Regions from separate parts of the Mesorhizobium sp. WSM4887 genome, predicted to be linked through region 2. Evidence: predicted binding sites of a transcription regulator. Region 2 holds the regulator's gene; each other region holds the start of a gene.
What was found. The regulator LexA, encoded in region 2, represses DNA repair genes until DNA is damaged. The targets are predictions, from matches to a motif close to TGTTCNNNNTGTGTTCNG.

Region 1: a site for LexA is predicted at 3,094-3,111, ahead of recA (recombinase RecA). Genes of this name have one in related genera too.
Region 3: a site for LexA is predicted at 3,198-3,215, ahead of dinB (DNA polymerase IV). Genes of this name have one in related genera too.

The regions. Positions count from the first base shown of each region.
Region 1 covers NZ_JARTVP010000001.1:287,723-293,014, forward strand. The annotation lists gene alaS (alanine--tRNA ligase) at 1-1,667, opposite strand, end outside; gene recA (recombinase RecA) at 1,936-3,036, opposite strand; gene P9230_RS01430 (carbohydrate kinase family protein) at 3,317-4,255, shown strand; gene P9230_RS01435 (pseudouridine-5'-phosphate glycosidase) at 4,305-5,222, shown strand; gene P9230_RS01440 (TfoX/Sxy family protein) at 5,226-5,292, opposite strand, start outside.
Region 2 covers NZ_JARTVP010000001.1:88,374-93,665, forward strand. The annotation lists gene moaC (cyclic pyranopterin monophosphate synthase MoaC) at 1-206, shown strand, start outside; gene glp (gephyrin-like molybdotransferase Glp) at 208-1,413, shown strand; gene lexA (transcriptional repressor LexA) at 1,530-2,264, shown strand; gene P9230_RS00400 (ComEC/Rec2 family competence protein) at 2,248-4,710, opposite strand; gene gltX (glutamate--tRNA ligase) at 4,813-5,292, shown strand, end outside.
Region 3 covers NZ_JARTVP010000009.1:64,248-69,539, reverse strand. The annotation lists gene P9230_RS25175 (SDR family oxidoreductase) at 1-716, shown strand, start outside; gene P9230_RS25170 (aldose 1-epimerase) at 703-1,587, shown strand; gene dinB (DNA polymerase IV) at 1,862-3,124, opposite strand; gene P9230_RS25160 (cupin domain-containing protein) at 3,522-3,902, opposite strand; gene P9230_RS25155 (hypothetical protein) at 4,635-4,919, opposite strand.

The DNA.
Region 1 (5,292 bases), 200 kb from region 2:
CGCGCGTGATCGACCTTTAGCTCCACGGCAGCGCCGGTCTTGATCGTACCGCCCGTCACCTTGCCCAAATGCACGAAGAGCCCGTCGGCCTTCTTTTGCGTGTCGGTGACCTCGATCGAGAAGCCGTCGCCGGACATCATGCCGGTATCGCCCATCTGGCCACCGGATTCGCCATAGAACGGCGTCTGGTTGACGACGACGGCAACCGCGTCGCCCTGCCCGGCGCTGTCGACGATCTTGCCATCCTTGACCAAGGCCTGAATCAGGCCTTCCGCCTCTTCCGTCTCGTAACCGAGGAAATCGGTGGCGCCGGTCTGCTCGCGCACCGGGAACCAGACCGTCTCGGTCGCCGCTTCGCCCGACCCCGCCCAGTGCGCGCGCGCTTCCGCCTTCTGCCGCTCCATCGCAGCGGTGAAGCCGGCAAGATCGACCGAGATGTCGCGTTGGCGCAGCGCATCCTGCGTCAGGTCGAGCGGGAAGCCATAGGTGTCGTAGAGCTTGAAGGCCGTCTCGCCATCCAGCATGTCGCCGGCGTGCAGCTGTTCCGTCGCCTCCGAAAGCAGGCCGAGACCGCGGACCAGCGTCTTGCGGAAGCGCGTCTCCTCGAGCTTCAGCGTCTCGGTGATCAGCGCTTCGCCACGCACCAGTTCCGGATAGGCCTGGCCCATCTCGCGCACCAGCGCCGACACCAGCTTCCACATCAGCGGCTCCTTGGCACCGAGCAGTTGCGCATGGCGCATGGCACGACGCATGATGCGACGCAGCACATAGCCGCGGCCTTCATTGGAGGGCAGCACGCCGTCGGCCACCAGGAAGGATGACGAGCGCAAATGATCCGCGATCACGCGGAAGGATGCTGCGTTCTCCTGGTTGTGACCGTGCCCCAGCGCCGAGCATGCCGCATCGATCAAATGCCGGAACAGGTCGGTCTCAAAGACGCTCTCCACTCCCTGAAGGATCGAAGCCATGCGCTCCAGGCCCATGCCGGTGTCGATCGACGGGCGCGGCAGGTCGATGCGCTCGTCTTTCGTCACCTGCTCATATTGCATGAACACCAGGTTCCAGAATTCGAGGAACCGGTCGCCGTCCTCCTCCGGGCTGCCGGGCGGACCGCCCCAGATATGCTCGCCGCGATCGATGAATATCTCCGAGCACGGACCGCAGGGACCGGTGTCGCCCATCGCCCAGAAATTGTCAGAGGTCGGAATGCGGATGATGTGATCGTCTGAGAAGCCGGCGATCTTCTTCCAGTAGCCGGCCGCCTCGTCATCGGTGTGATAGACGGTGACCAGAAGCCTGTCCTTCGGCAGGCCGAATTCCTTGGTGATCAGGTTCCAGGCAAGCTCGATCGCGTGCTCCTTGAAATAATCGCCGAACGAGAAATTGCCGAGCATCTCGAAGAAGGTGAGATGGCGCGCGGTGTAGCCGACATTGTCGAGATCGTTGTGCTTGCCGCCGGCGCGCACGCTCTTCTGCGCGGTCGCGGCGCGCGAATAGGACCGCTTCTCCAGGCCGGTGAACACGTTCTTGAATTGCACCATGCCGGCGTTGGTGAACATCAGCGTCGGATCGTTGCGCGGCACCAGCGGGCTGGAGGCAACGATCTCATGACCCTCCTTGCGGAAGTAGTCGAGGAATGTCGACCGGATCTCGTTCACGCCACTCATGGATACTGCCTTTTCGCGAAAACCGCCGGCCAGGCCGGCGGCAAATGGGCTTTCGTGTGTCAGAAGATAGATTGGCCTTTTAGCCGTAGCTCTTGACCCTGTCCAGAAACACGGAACCAAGGCCAATCCTCCGGCTGGGCGCCCTGTGCCCTCGCCCCCAAACGTAAACCGCCGGCACGAAGGCCGGCGGTTCGAACGCAGTACTAGGGAACTCGATTACATCAGCTTTAGATAATGGATCCGGATTATGGCCGAACTCCGGCAGTGCCTACATCGCGCCAGCCTCGTCCTCGAAGCTGTCGTCACCACCGCCTTCGGAGCCGCCGTTCTCGAGGAATTTTTCGGCGATCAGCCCGGCATTCTGCCTCAGCGCCAGCTCGATCTCGCGCGCCGTGTCCGGATTGTCGCGCAGGAAAAGCTTGGCGTTCTCACGGCCCTGACCGAGACGCTGCGAATTGTAGGAGAACCAGGCGCCCGACTTCTCGACCACGCCGGCCTTGACCCCGAGATCGACGAGCTCGCCGGTCTTCGACACGCCCTCGCCATACATGATGTCGAACTCGACCACCTTGAAGGGCGGAGCCAGCTTGTTCTTCACCACCTTGACGCGGGTCTGGTTGCCGACCACTTCGTCGCGATCCTTGACCGAGCCGATGCGGCGGATGTCGAGGCGCACCGAGGCATAGAATTTCAGCGCGTTGCCTCCGGTCGTGGTTTCCGGCGAGCCGAACATGACGCCGATCTTCATACGGATCTGGTTGATGAAGATGACCATGGTGTTGGAGCGCGAGATCGATGCGGTCAGCTTGCGCAGCGCCTGGCTCATCAGACGGGCCTGCAGGCCGGGCAGCGCATCGCCCATCTCGCCCTCGATTTCGGCGCGCGGCGTCAGTGCCGCCACCGAATCGACCACCAGAACGTCGATGGCGCCGGAGCGCACCAGCGTGTCGCAGATCTCCAGCGCCTGCTCACCCGTGTCGGGCTGCGAGATCAGGAGGTTTTCGAGGTCTACGCCGAGCTTGCGGGCATAGACCGGATCGAGCGCGTGCTCGGCATCGACGAAGGCGCAGATACCGCCCTTCTTCTGGGCTTCCGCAACCGTGTGCAGCGCCAGCGTCGTCTTGCCCGAGCTTTCCGGCCCGTAGATTTCGATGATGCGGCCGCGCGGCAACCCGCCGACGCCGAGCGCGATGTCGAGCCCGAGCGATCCCGTCGGCACGGTTTCGATCTCGACCACCTGCTCATTGGCGCCGAGCCGCATGATCGAGCCCTTGCCGAAAGCGCGCTCGATTTGCGACAGCGCCGCATCCAGAGCCTTTGATTTGTCCACTGCCTTATCCTCTACAAGCCGCAAAGTATTCTGAGCCATGATACATCACCCCTTGGTCGTCAATGAAGGCCGGACAATCCGTGATCCCTGCCAGTTTGTACCTTTTTTGTTCTCATCTGGCAAGAGGCAGCAAATGGCTGGAAAACAAATAATATCTGGATTTGTTCTATTTTTGTCTCACTAGAGATGGCGTGAGCCAGTGCTGCTGATCCAAGCGAGATCTCGTTATCCGGGCGGCCCGAATCGAGACCCGATTGCGGGGCGATGCGCGGAAACCTAGTGTGCCCACGCAAACAATCAACGAGGTCACCCCCGCGGCATGCCGACATCCCCAAATATCCTGGCGCTGGGCGGCGCCCATATCGACCGGCGCGGCCAGGTCTCGGGCCCTTACGTGCCCGCCGCATCCAATCCCGGCATCATGCGCGAGGATGTCGGCGGCGGCGTCTTCAACGCGCTGCGCAGCATTGTGAAGCGCGGCGTCTCGGCCTCGCTGCTTTCGGTGCGCGGCGGCGATGCGGCGGGTGAGACCGTCGCATCGGCGATCGACGAGGCCGGCATCGCCGACCTTTCGGCGGTGTTCCTCGACCGCACGACGCCGAGCTACACTGCGCTGATCGACAGCGAGGGGGAGCTGATCGTCGGCTTTGCCGATATGGGCCTTTACGACCTCGCCTTCCCCAAGCAGATCCGCCGCGCCAAGGTGCGCGAGGCGATCGCCGAGGCAGACGCGATCCTCTGCGACGCGAACCTGCCAACGGCGGCCCTCGAGCGTCTGGTTGCGCAAGCCGGCGACAGGCCGATTTTCGCCATCGCCATCTCGCCGGCCAAGGTGGTGCGGCTAGCGCCGCTGCTCGGCAATCTTTCGCTGCTGTTCATGAACCGCCGAGAGGCGGCGGCGCTGGCTGGTGCGGATATTTCCGGCCGCGATCTTGTCGGGGAACTCAGGCGGCTGAGCTTGACGGCAGGCGTGATCACGGCCGGCAGTGCTCCGGTGCTCGGCTTCGACCAATCGGGCGTCTTCGCCATCGACCCACCCGCCCCGCGACGAGTTGCCGACGTAACCGGCGCCGGCGACGCCCTGACCGGAGCAACGGTTGCCGCGCTGCTGCGCGGGCTGCCTTTGCGGAAGGCACTGCGCGAAGGTGTTGCCGCGGCGATGCTCGCCATCGAGAGCGCCGAGGCGGTACCGTCTTTCACCGCCGGCAGTTTTGGCCAGGCGCTTGCCCTTGTGCCCGAGGCACGGGTGGTGGCATAGGGCCACAAACTATCTTGCCGGAGTGTTTTCTCCGGAGTGGAGAACGGACATGACGCCCGAAACCGCCCGCCCCTTCATCGACATTCATCCGCCAGTGGCGGAGGCGCTTGCCGCCGGGCGGCCTGTGGTGGCGCTGGAAAGCACCATCATTACCCACGGTATGCCATACCCCGACAATGGCGCGATGGCCGCCAAGGTCGAGCAGATCATCGCCGAGAGCGGCGCCGTGCCGGCGACGATCGCCGTGGTCGATGGAGGCATCAAGATTGGCCTTTCCGATGGCGAGCGCGAATCGCTTGCCATGACCGGCGACGCCATGAAGCTGTCGCGTGCCGATATCGGCTTTGCCGTCGCCCAAAAGCGCACCGGCGGCACCACCGTGGCCGCCACCATGATCGCCGCGCACATGGCCGGCATAAAGGTCTTCGCCACCGGCGGCATCGGCGGCGTCCACAAGGGCGCCGAAAAGAGTTTTGACATCTCGGCCGATCTCGACGAGTTGGCGCGCACGCCGGTCATCGTCGTGTCGGCCGGCGCCAAGGCGATCCTCGACATCGAAAAGACGCTGGAAGTGCTGGAGACGCGCGGCGTGCCGGTCATCGGCCATGGCTGCGAGACCATGCCGGCGTTCTGGTCCAGGCAATCGCCCTTCCGCGCGCCGCTGACGTTGCATGCGCCTGAAGATATCGCGCATTTCTACCGCACGCGGCAGGCGCTGGGCTTGGGCGGCGGCATACTGGTCGCCAACCCGGTGCCGCAGAACGACGAGATCCCGGCAGCCGAGATGGACGGCTACATCCAGGCCGCGCAGAAGGCGGCCGAAGCGCAGAACATCACCGGCAAAGCCGTGACGCCGTTCCTCCTGTCGAAGATTTTGGAGCTCACCGGCGGCCGCAGCCTCAAGACCAACATCGCGCTGGTCGAGAACAATGCGCGGCTGGCGGCGGAGATCGCGAAGGCGCTATAGGCCTTATCTGCCCGCGCGCCGCCCCGCCTCATAAGCGCGCCGCGCCCAGATCGCCATTTCGTCGGGATCT
Region 2 (5,292 bases):
GCGCGCTTCCCGGCCTGAGGGTCACCGCGCTTGCCAGGGTTACCGGCAAGACCGGGGTCGAAATGGAGGCGCTGACCGCGGCGTCGGTTGCCTGCCTCACCATCTACGACATGGCCAAGGCAGCGGACCGCGCCATGGCGATTTCCGGCATCAGGCTGGTCGAGAAAACCGGCGGCAAGTCGGGCGACTACAAGGTAGGTCCTTAGCATGGCTTTGCTTCCGGTCGCCGAGGCGCTCCAACGCCTGTTGGACGGCGCGACCGCGCTGCCAGGCGAAAGCGTGCCGCTGGCCGACGCGTCCGGCCGGGTGCTGGCCGACCCCGTGGTGGCTCTGCGCACCCAGCCGCCCTTCAATGCGTCGGCGATGGACGGCTATGCCGTGCGGGCCGCCGACGTAGCCTCGGCGCCGGCGCGGCTCTCCGTGATCGGCATGGCGCCCGCCGGGCGTGGCTTCACCGGCTCTGTCGGCAAGGGCGAGGCCGTGCGCATCTTCACCGGCGCGCCGCTCCCCGAAGGCGCCGATACCATCGTTATCCAGGAGAATGTCCGCGATCTCGGCGGCGGCGGCATCGAAGTGACCGAGCCGACCGTGGAGGGACGAAACGTCCGTCGCCGCGGCCTCGACTTCTGCGAGGGCGACCTGCTCCTCGAAAAAGGCCGCCAGCTCGATCCGGCGGCGCTTTCGCTGGCGGCATCGGCCAACCATCCGAGTCTCAACGTGGTGCGGCAGCCGCTGCTCGCCATCATCGCCACCGGCGATGAATTGCTGCCGCCGGGCAGCGCGCTCGGCCCCGACCAGATCATCTCGTCGAATACCTGTGGCGTCACAGCTACGGCCCAGTCGGTCGGCGCGCGCGCGCTCGACCTCGGCATTGCCGCCGACCGCAAGGACGCGATCGCGGCCCTGGTCAAGAAGGCGGTCAAGGCCGGCGCCGACGTCATCGTCACGCTTGGCGGCGCCTCCGTCGGCGACCACGACTTGATCCATGACGTGCTGACCGGCGAAGGCATGCAGCTCGACTTCTGGAAGATCGCCATGCGTCCCGGCAAGCCGCTGATGTTTGGCCGGCTCGGCGACATTCGCTGCATCGGCCTGCCCGGCAATCCGGTCGCAAGCCTGGTCTGCTCGCAGCTGTTCCTGAAGCCGCTTCTGGCGCGGCTGGGCGGCCGGTCCTGCCGTCAGGAAATCCGCACGGCCCGGTTAGGCGTCGCAATGCACGCCAACGATCTCAGGCAGGACTATGTCCGCGCCGTGGTCCGCGAAGATGCGGGGGGGTTGATCGCAACACCGTTCGGCATCCAGGATTCCTCGATGTTGAGGATGCTCGCCGATGCCAATGGCCTGATCGTGCGCCAACCCTTCGCACCGGCGGCTGAAGCCGGCGAGGAATGCACCGTTCTGATGTTACGCTGAACAAAACGTCAACACATTCACTAAACTTTAAACGGTTGCGGAACACAACTGGAACAGATAGTGTTTGTTCTGGGTTTGTTTTTCTGATTCTGGTTTCAGAACCCATGGGGGCCGCCATGCTGACGCGCAAACAACATGAACTGCTGATGTTCATCCATGAACGGCTCAAGGAAAGCGGCATTCCGCCGTCTTTCGATGAGATGAAGGAAGCGCTCGACCTTGCCTCGAAATCGGGCATCCACCGCCTGATCACGGCGCTGGAGGAGCGCGGTTTCATTCGCCGGCTTCCGAACCGGGCGCGTGCTCTTGAAGTGCTGCGCCTACCTGACTCGATCGCGCCCGGCCTCAATGCGGCGAAGAAATTCTCGCCGAGCGTCATCCAGGGCGGCCAAGGCAATCTCGGCCGCCAGATCAAACCCGCGGCGCCCGCCCGCACGCCGACGCCCAGCAATGACGACGACGCCGTTTCAGCCGTCTCCATCCCGGTGATGGGTCGCATTGCCGCCGGCGTGCCGATCGACGCCATCCAGCACCAGACGCATTCGATCACAGTGCCGCCGGACATGATCGCGGGCGGCGAGCACTACGCGCTCGAGGTCAAAGGCGATTCGATGATCGAGGCCGGCATCTTCGACGGCGACACGGTCATCATCCGCAACGCCAGCACTGCGAGCCCCGGGGAGATCGTCGTGGCGCTGGTCGATGACGAGGAGGCGACGCTGAAGCGCTTCCGCCGCAAGGGCGCCTCCATCGCGCTCGAGGCTGCCAATCCGGCCTATGAGACGCGCATCTTCGGTCCCGATCGCGTCAAGGTTCAGGGCAAGCTCGTCGGGCTCATCCGCCGCTACTGAGGGGCTGCGGCTTGGCTTTCGGCTTCTCGGGCTTCTTGTAAGGCGCCAACCCCCTCGCCTCACGCGAGTAGCGCCGCTGTTCGTGCCAAGGGCGGTACGGTTTTTCGACGGCGTATTGAATGGTTGCTCGCGCCGTCGCCGATTGCGGATCGAAGAAGACGGCGGCACTGCCGTCGCGCGCGAGCTGCCGCTTGGTGACAACGAGGACACGCGGATCGCGGCAGGGATTGTAGGCCGTGGCGTCGTTGATGACGATGAGGTCTGCGAAGTCGCAGGCAGGCCGGGCAGCTTCGCGTTTTTCGGCGAGCGCGACGATCGCGCCTGATGGATGCCGGCCAATGCAGAGATCGCCCGTGCAGTAAAAGGGCGATCCAGGCGGCAGGTCGACGGGATCGGCTATGTCCAGCGTGCCCTTGGCGAATGTCTCCGGCGGCACGATCGTTTCGGCCTTGAGCGCGCGTTTCCAGTTATCGGTGGTGAACTCGTTCGAGCGGGCACGATTGATGGCGAGTTCGCCGCCGCCGATCGGCATCGCCACCAGATGCGCGTCCTCCGAGATCAGCAGGTCGGGCGTGCGCACCTGCGGGATCATCATGACGGCCGCGGCAGCGAAAGGAATCGCGGCCAGCCTGAGCCACGTAGTCGCCATCGTGGCGATGACGAGCGCGATCGTCGCCAGCAGCACCGAATGGATCGAGATCAGGCCCACGGCATCGACCGGCGACCACTCCGAAATCCACGCCGAGATCGCGATCATCGCCGCCAGGCCCTTGCCCATCAAATAGAGGAAGGGCCCGTCGAAGCCGAACGGCATCATGACCGCGCTGGCGACGGCGAGAAACATCACGATCGTGACGATCGGCATGATCGCGAGATTGGCCAGCAGGCTAAGCGGCGAGACGCGCTGGAAATGCCAGATGGCAAACAGCGCCGTGGCACTTCCGGCAATGATCGACGTCATCGCGGCGCCACCTGCTCCGACTGCCAGTTTGTGCGACATGAACCGCAGGAACGAACGCTTTGCCGGCGGCGCTCTCACCTTGCCGGCGCGGTAGTCGGACCAGCCGGCATAGGCGCCGACAAGGGCGGCGGTTGCCGCGAACGACATCTGAAAGCTCGGGCCAACCACTTCATGCGGCGACACCAGGATGACGGCGATGGCCGAGATCGCCAAGTTGCGCATCGTCAGCGCGGCGCGGTCGAAAAGCACGGCGATCAGCATGACGGCCAGCATGATGAAGCTTCGCTCGGCGGCGACCACCACGCCGGAGATGACGAGGTAGGCGGCGATCGACATAAGCGCGATTGCCGCGGCATATTTCTTCACCGGCCGGCGTGACGAAAAATCCGGGAACAGCGCAAAGGCGCCGCGCAGCAGAAGCATGACCGTGCCGGCGACCAGCGCCATGTGCAGGCCCGAAATCGAGATGATGTGATAGATGCCGGTCCGCCGCATCGCCTCGTTGATGTCCTCGGGAATGCCGGCGCGCACGCCGACGATCAGTGCGGCGGCAATCTCGCCTTCGGGTCCGCCGACGGTGCTTCTGATGTGGTCGGCAATATTTTCGCGCGCGTTCTCGATGGCCGAGGCGATGCTCGTCTGGCCGATCGGGTCGGTTGGCGGAATGAGTTTCGGGTCGCCGAGGAAAAATCCGCTGCCGCCGATGCCGGAAAAATAGCTGTCGAAGGAAAAATCATAACTTTCCGGACGGACCGGCCCTGTCGGCGGCAGGAGCCGCGCGTAACCCGTCACCAGCGATCCGGCCTTCATGCCGGCCGGGATCCTGCGTGCCGAGACCCTGACGCGATCCGGTGCGTAGCGCAGCTTTGGATGCGCGGTCGAGACGAGATCGATGGTCAGCCTGACGCGGCCATTGGCCATTTCCTCGGCGATGACGACGCGGCCTGTCAGCCGCGTCTGGATTTCGGAGCCGAGCATCGGTGTAGCGGCGCGCCAGGTCTCGACCTTCGCGGCGACGAAGCCCAGCGCGCAAAACAGCGCCGCCATAAAGACCAGGTGTGTCTTCAGCCAGGGGCGCGAAACCGCCGCGCATAGAGCCATCAGCGCCACCGCCGCCAGCGGTCTGTAAAGATCCGGCTCGGCGCTCAAGGAATAATAGAGTATCACGCCGGCGGCCAGGAACACCGGCACCAGCAGGAAGCCGATGCCGCGGTCGAGCTCGGTTGAGGCTGCCTCGGCCACACCCCGGCGAAACACGGAAAACGAGGCACGGCGGAACCGCCTGCGGATTAAGTCGATGGCCGCCGGCGGAGGAGCTTGTAGCGAAGCATCGCCGTCCGGCGGCAAAATCTCGGTGGCCGGACGCGGTACGGGAACCAAAACCGGTACTGCCTCTGCAGGTATTGTGTCGGCAAACAGCAGGCGCTCGCTCACGCCAGCCGCCGTCTCCTCGCCCTCCTCCGCACCCCGGCCACGTCCAGCCATCGGGTCTGCCCCTTGCGCCCCAGACCTCCTATGCTACATGAACGCCCACCGCGCGAAAGTCCGCGCAATCATGCCCGCTTCAGAGCTTCTTCCGAGAGTTCCATGTCCGACAAGGTCGTCACCCGCTTTGCCCCCTCGCCCACCGGCTATTTGCACATCGGCGGGGCGCGCACGGCGCTGTTCAACTGGCTCTACGCCAGGCACACCGGCGGCACGATGCTGCTGCGCATCGAGGACACCGACCGCGAGCGCTCCACCGAAGCGGCGACGGCCGCTATCCTGGACGGGCTGACCTGGCTCGGCCTCTCATGGGACGGCGAGGCCGTGTCGCAGTTCGAGCGCGCGCCGCGCCACCGTGAGGTGGCAGAGGGGCTCGTACGGCTGGGCAAGGCTTATTACAGCTATGAAACGCCTGCCGAGCTGGAGGCGATGCGCGAGGCGGCGCGGGCCAAGGGGCTGCCGCCGCGCTACAATGGCCAGTGGCGCGACCGCGGGCCCTCCGAGGCGCCTCCCGGCGTCAAGGGCGCCATCCGCATCAAGGCGCCGACCGAAGGAGAGACCGTCGTGCACGACCGCGTGCAG
Region 3 (5,292 bases), on a different contig from region 2:
GCCTCGGCTCGCTCGGCCGGGCCCAGGCGGTGACGCTGGCGCGGGCCGGCGCGCGCCTGCTGGTGCTCGACCGCCCCGACATCGGCGATGCCGAGCAGACGGTGGCGGGACTTGCCGGGCAGGCCGGGGGCGATATCGCCTTCGTCGGCTGCGATCTCAACCGGCTGGCCGAGGCGGAAGCGGCCGTTGCCGCGCTGGCGGCGAAGGAAGGTGGGATCGATATCCTGATCAACAACGCGGCGCTGATCATCAACCGGCCGTTCGAGCAGTTCTCGCTGGCCGAATATGAGGATCAGATCCGCGTCAACTCCTCGGCCGCCTTTGCGCTGGCGCGGGCCTGCGCGCCGGGCATGAAGGCGAAGGGCTACGGCAAGATCGTCAACTTCTGCTCGATCACGCTCAACGGCCGCTGGGACGGCTACGTGCCCTATGTCGCCTCGAAGGGCGCCATGCTCGGGCTCACCAAGTCGCTCGCGCGCGAGCTCGGGCCGCATGGCATCCGCGTCAACGCCGTGTCGCCGGGCGCGGTGGTCTCGGAGGCGGAGGCGCGCGTCTTCGGCGACCGGTTGAAGCAGTACAATGACTGGATCCTCGAGAACCAAAGCCTCAAGACGCGCATCGAGCCTGAGAACATCGCCGAGCTCGTGCTGTTCCTCGTCTCACCCGCCTCCGACATGATCAGCGGCCAGAACATCGCCATCGATGGCGGCTGGTGAGGATATGGCCGGCGCGGTCGAGCTGAACGACGGGCAGGCGAGGCTGGTCCTGGCGCCTGAGAAGGGCGCGGCGATCGCGCGCTATGACGCGCTGGTGATCGGCAGCGCGCCGGTTCCGCTGCTGAAGCCGGGCGATGGCACCGGCACGTCCGGCTGCCAACTCCTGGTGCCGTGGTCGAACCGCATCTCCGGCGGCGGCTTCACTTTCGACGGCCGCTTCCACGCGGTCGCGCCGAACGTTCCGGGCGAAGCCTTTCCGATCCACGGCGACGGTTTCCAGAAACCGTGGCGGCTTGCCCGCCGCACGGACACCGAGGCGGAGCTGGTGCTCGACGAGGGCGCGATCGGTCCTTACCGCTATGCTGCTACCGTGACCTATGCGCTGCGGGACGGCGCGCTGGAGGCGCGGCTGACGGTGGAGAACCGCGCCGGCATGCGCCTGCCTTACGGCCTCGGTTTCCATCCGTGGTTCCTGCGCGGCGACACAACCCTGCTCGAGGCCAAGGCCGGGCGTGTCTGGCTGGAGGACGAGCGCCATTTGCCGGTCGGCGTCGTGCCGGTGAGCGAGCGCCCGGCCTGGGATTTCTCGCGCTCCATCCCGCTGCCGTGGGACTGGGTCAACAACGCCTTCGACGGCTGGAATCGTCGCGCCTCGATCACGCAGCTCGAGGAGGGGATCAGGATCACGCTCACCGCCTCGCCGGAGCTCGGCGTCTATATCCTCTATTCGCCGTCATCCGACGCCGACTTCTTCTGCTTCGAGCCGGTCTCGCACCCGGTCGATGCGCATCACGGCGAAGGGCTGACGGTGCTTGAAGATGGGCAAACGATGAGCGCGACGATGCGGCTGGACTGGGCTGTGGCGGGTTGAGGGCAGCCGCCAGAGCGCGTGATCTCCCCCCCCCTTGTGGACCCTTGAGGGGGAGATGGCCGGCAGGCCAGAGAGGGGCGCGAAGGATCGCGGCCGTTCGTCATCCTAGGGTCTGCGCTGCGTCGCTTCGCTCCTTGCTTCGCCCTAAAATGACGAAGGGATAGGTCGCCGCCCCCTCTGCCGGCCCCACAAGGGGCCCACAAGGGGGAGATCGGAGGGCGCGTCGGCTTTCGCCAATCTACAACGTCGCCAGAGGAGATGCAAAGCACCTCCCTCACAGCTCCTTCTCCGCCAGCTCCCTGAATTCATCCGGCACCGAGCGCGCTGCTTGCAGCGCGACGGTGCCGTAGCCGACGGCCTGCTTGCCGAAGCGCTGGCGGATCTTGTCTATGGCGCGGTCGGCGCCGAAGCGGGCGAGGCCTTTGCGGCTGCCGGGCTTCAGCTTCTCGTCCGCCAGGCCGAGCGGCAGTTCGAGCTGCAGCTCGGCATGCTCTTCCAGATGCGAGACCGAGATCGCCAGCAGCGAGATTTCCCGTTCGCCCGGGTGAGCGGCGAGCACGCCTCTGACCAGCTCTTCCGCGACGTCAGCGAGCATGGTCGTCGCCTGGATCGGCTGCTCCAGCGTCACCGAGCGCGTGACCGCGCGCATGTCGGCAAAGCGCACGCGCACCGTCACCGTGCGGCCGGGCCGGTCCTTGGCGCGCAGGCGGCTGGCGACGCGATCGGCGAGATGCAGGAGCGTCGGCACGAAGACGCGCGGCAGCGCCGGTTTGCGGCCCAGCGCCGACTGCGCGCCGGCGGAATGGGCGCGGCGATGCGTCTCCAGCCGGCGCGGGTCGCGGTTCCAGGCAAGGGCCGCGAGCTTCTGGCCGGCGGCATGGCCGATCAGCCGCTCCAGCGCGCCGCTATGCGTGCGCGCCAATTGCCCGATCGTCTCGACGCCGATCTCGGCGAGCCTGGCTTTGGTTGCCGGACCGACGCCCCACATCAGCGACACCGGCAAATCGTGCAGGAAGGAAAGCTCGGTGCCGGGCTCGACCACCACCAGCCCGTCGGGCTTGGCCACCTGCGAGGCGATCTTGGCGAGATGCTTCGTCCGGGCCACGCCGATCGAGATCGGCAGGCCGAGCTCGCTCTTCACGCGGCGGCGGATGGTTCGCGCAATTTCGTCCGGCGGTCCGAACAGATGCGTGCAGCCGGCGACATCGGCGAAAGCCTCGTCGATCGAGATGCGCTCGACCAGCGGCGTGAAATCGTCGAGCACCTTGATCGCGGCGTCGCCGAGACGCTGGTATTCGCCGAAGCGGCCGCCGACGAAGATGAGCTGCGGACAGAGCTCGCGCGCCCTGCGGCCGGGCATGCCGCCGCGCACGCCAAAAATCTTCGCCTCATAAGAAGCGGCAAGCACTACGCCGCCGCCGACTGCGATCGGCTTGCCGCGCAGCGACGGGTCGAGCAGTTGCTCGACCGAGGCGTAGAAGGCGTCGAGATCGGCATGCAGGATCGTAGCGGCCGAAGCGGCGTTCGTGGCGGCCATCGCGCTCCCGGCTCCATCCATCCGCTTTGCGGCATCGCAGCATTAGCAGCAACTGTTGTAAGCGGTAATGCGTGTGAACATAAAGAGAACAAAAGGAGTTTCCTGTCAAGCCGGCCAGCTGGGGATGAGAACATCTGCAACCCGTCACAACCAAGGGCTTTGACCGGTTGCGCCGGTGTGCTCCCCTTTGACGGGTTGACCGCGAGACCAGGGAAGGGCGCGAAGGATCGCGGCCCAAAACTGCGTCATGCTAGACGAAGTCAGGAGCCGAGCGACGCGCGAACACCAGGATGACGAAGTGCGGCCGAGCCGGAGATCCAGGTTCTGAGACGATGGCGGGACAGCGCCCCCTCTGATCGTCCCACATGGGGGATCGCTGTCCCTTGGCCGACAGCCCCTAGACCGGCTTGGCGTATTGCTCGGCGCTCAGCACCTCGATGCATTGGAACGGCTCATTGCCTTCTACCCAGGCGTCATGCCCGGGCGGGATTGTATAGGAGGTGCCGGCCTCGAAGGTCTTCTGCGTCCCGTCGTCCATGCGTATGGTGATCGTTCCGGACACGACATAGCCGACATGCGAGACCTGGCAGCTGTCGGTCTTGACCACCGGCTTCACGCATTCGGACCATCTCCAGCCCGGCTCCATGTTGAGCCGCCCGAGCGTGTAGCCCGGCAGCCGCACCACTTCGACCCGGGTCTTGGCGGGCGAGCGAACCTCGTCGGGATTGTTATGCGACTTGGATGCGAGCTTGGTGACCTTCATTGCAGCTTCGGCCATGGCATCCTCCCATTTCCAAGGATTGCAAGCGGGGCCTGACGCGCGATCGTCGGCGACCGCTGCCGGATTGATACGACTTTCGATGAATGATTGCTAATGTAATTGCCGGGCGTGGCACGAAATCGATTTTGCCGCGCAGGGCCTATTGCAAGCACGCTCTGCCGGTGTTTTGCTGTTCCTTGCGCCTGGCACGACGGTGGTTGAGGGGCCGCCCCGTTTCTCGCCCCTTGGGGAGAATCCTGTGAACCCTCGGCAAGTGAATTTCGCCAATAGTGCCGCGGCAAAGCCAGGCTCCGTCCACGATAGTCCATCTTTATTTCCGCTTGCGGGCGCGCGCTCACCGCGCCCATCGAAACCGCCATAGGCGAGGTGGAAGGCGATACTCGAAAAATCAGAAAAACTGGGAGGAATCGATGCTTCATCAGGTAGGGAAAACGGAAGCCCGTCCGCCGGTCGGGGCAGGGCGCCGCACTCCGCCGGCGCTTCGCCAGTGCTGCGACAACTATATCTGTCCGACCTGCGACCAAGTCGTCGAGCTGACGGATTTCCGCCAGGTCGTCTGGCATCAAAGGCCGGGCCATCGGCCGATGGATTTGGATGACTGAGCGGACCTGCCCAAGAAAAGAGGGCCCGAGAGAAAAAGGGCCCGCGCCTTCCAGAGGAATGCGCGGGCCGAAGCTGGAGTAGCCATTCGATAAACGCGCAGCCGGCCTGCCGGTTGCGTCAGGCGGATCAGCCGCCGTTGGCCGGAGCCGGGGCCGGAGCCGGTGCGGCCGGTGCGGGTGCCGGCGTCGTCGACGGTGCCGCAGGCGTCTCCACCTTGGGCGCCTCGACCTTCGGCGCATCGAGCTTCACGTTGACATCCGTCGATCCGCCACCGCCGGTGCGGCCACCGACATTGATGATGCCGGTAAAGAACAGCAGGGCCACGATCGCGATGATGGCAAGAACGATGGCCACTGCTGTGCCGGCGCCGCCCCCGCCACTGGTGTTTACAACTGTAGGTCTGTCGGCCATGGTTTCCTCTCCTCTGCCGATTGGGATGTCGTGGCAACGGCGCCAAAGCTGGAATGTTCCTGCTTTCGGGCCACGGTCCCTTGTCAGGCGGGACCTGAGGCCGCACCTTTGAGCGCAGAGGTCCGAATGGGCGATTTCTGGAAACAAGTAGGCCCACAACTCATTGTGGCACAACCGTCGAGTAACGTCCCTTCATCGGCGGTTTGAAAGTGGAGTTGCCCGCCATTTCCTGCGATGTGGCGGGCAACTCCCACAATCCCGCAGTCTGCCGAGATTCGCGAACCTGTTCGCCGCGCTTTTGCCGGTCGATCCAAACGACCACAGGCGTGCGCGACGTACTTTTAAGCCCTGCCTGCCGCTTCGCTCGATCTCA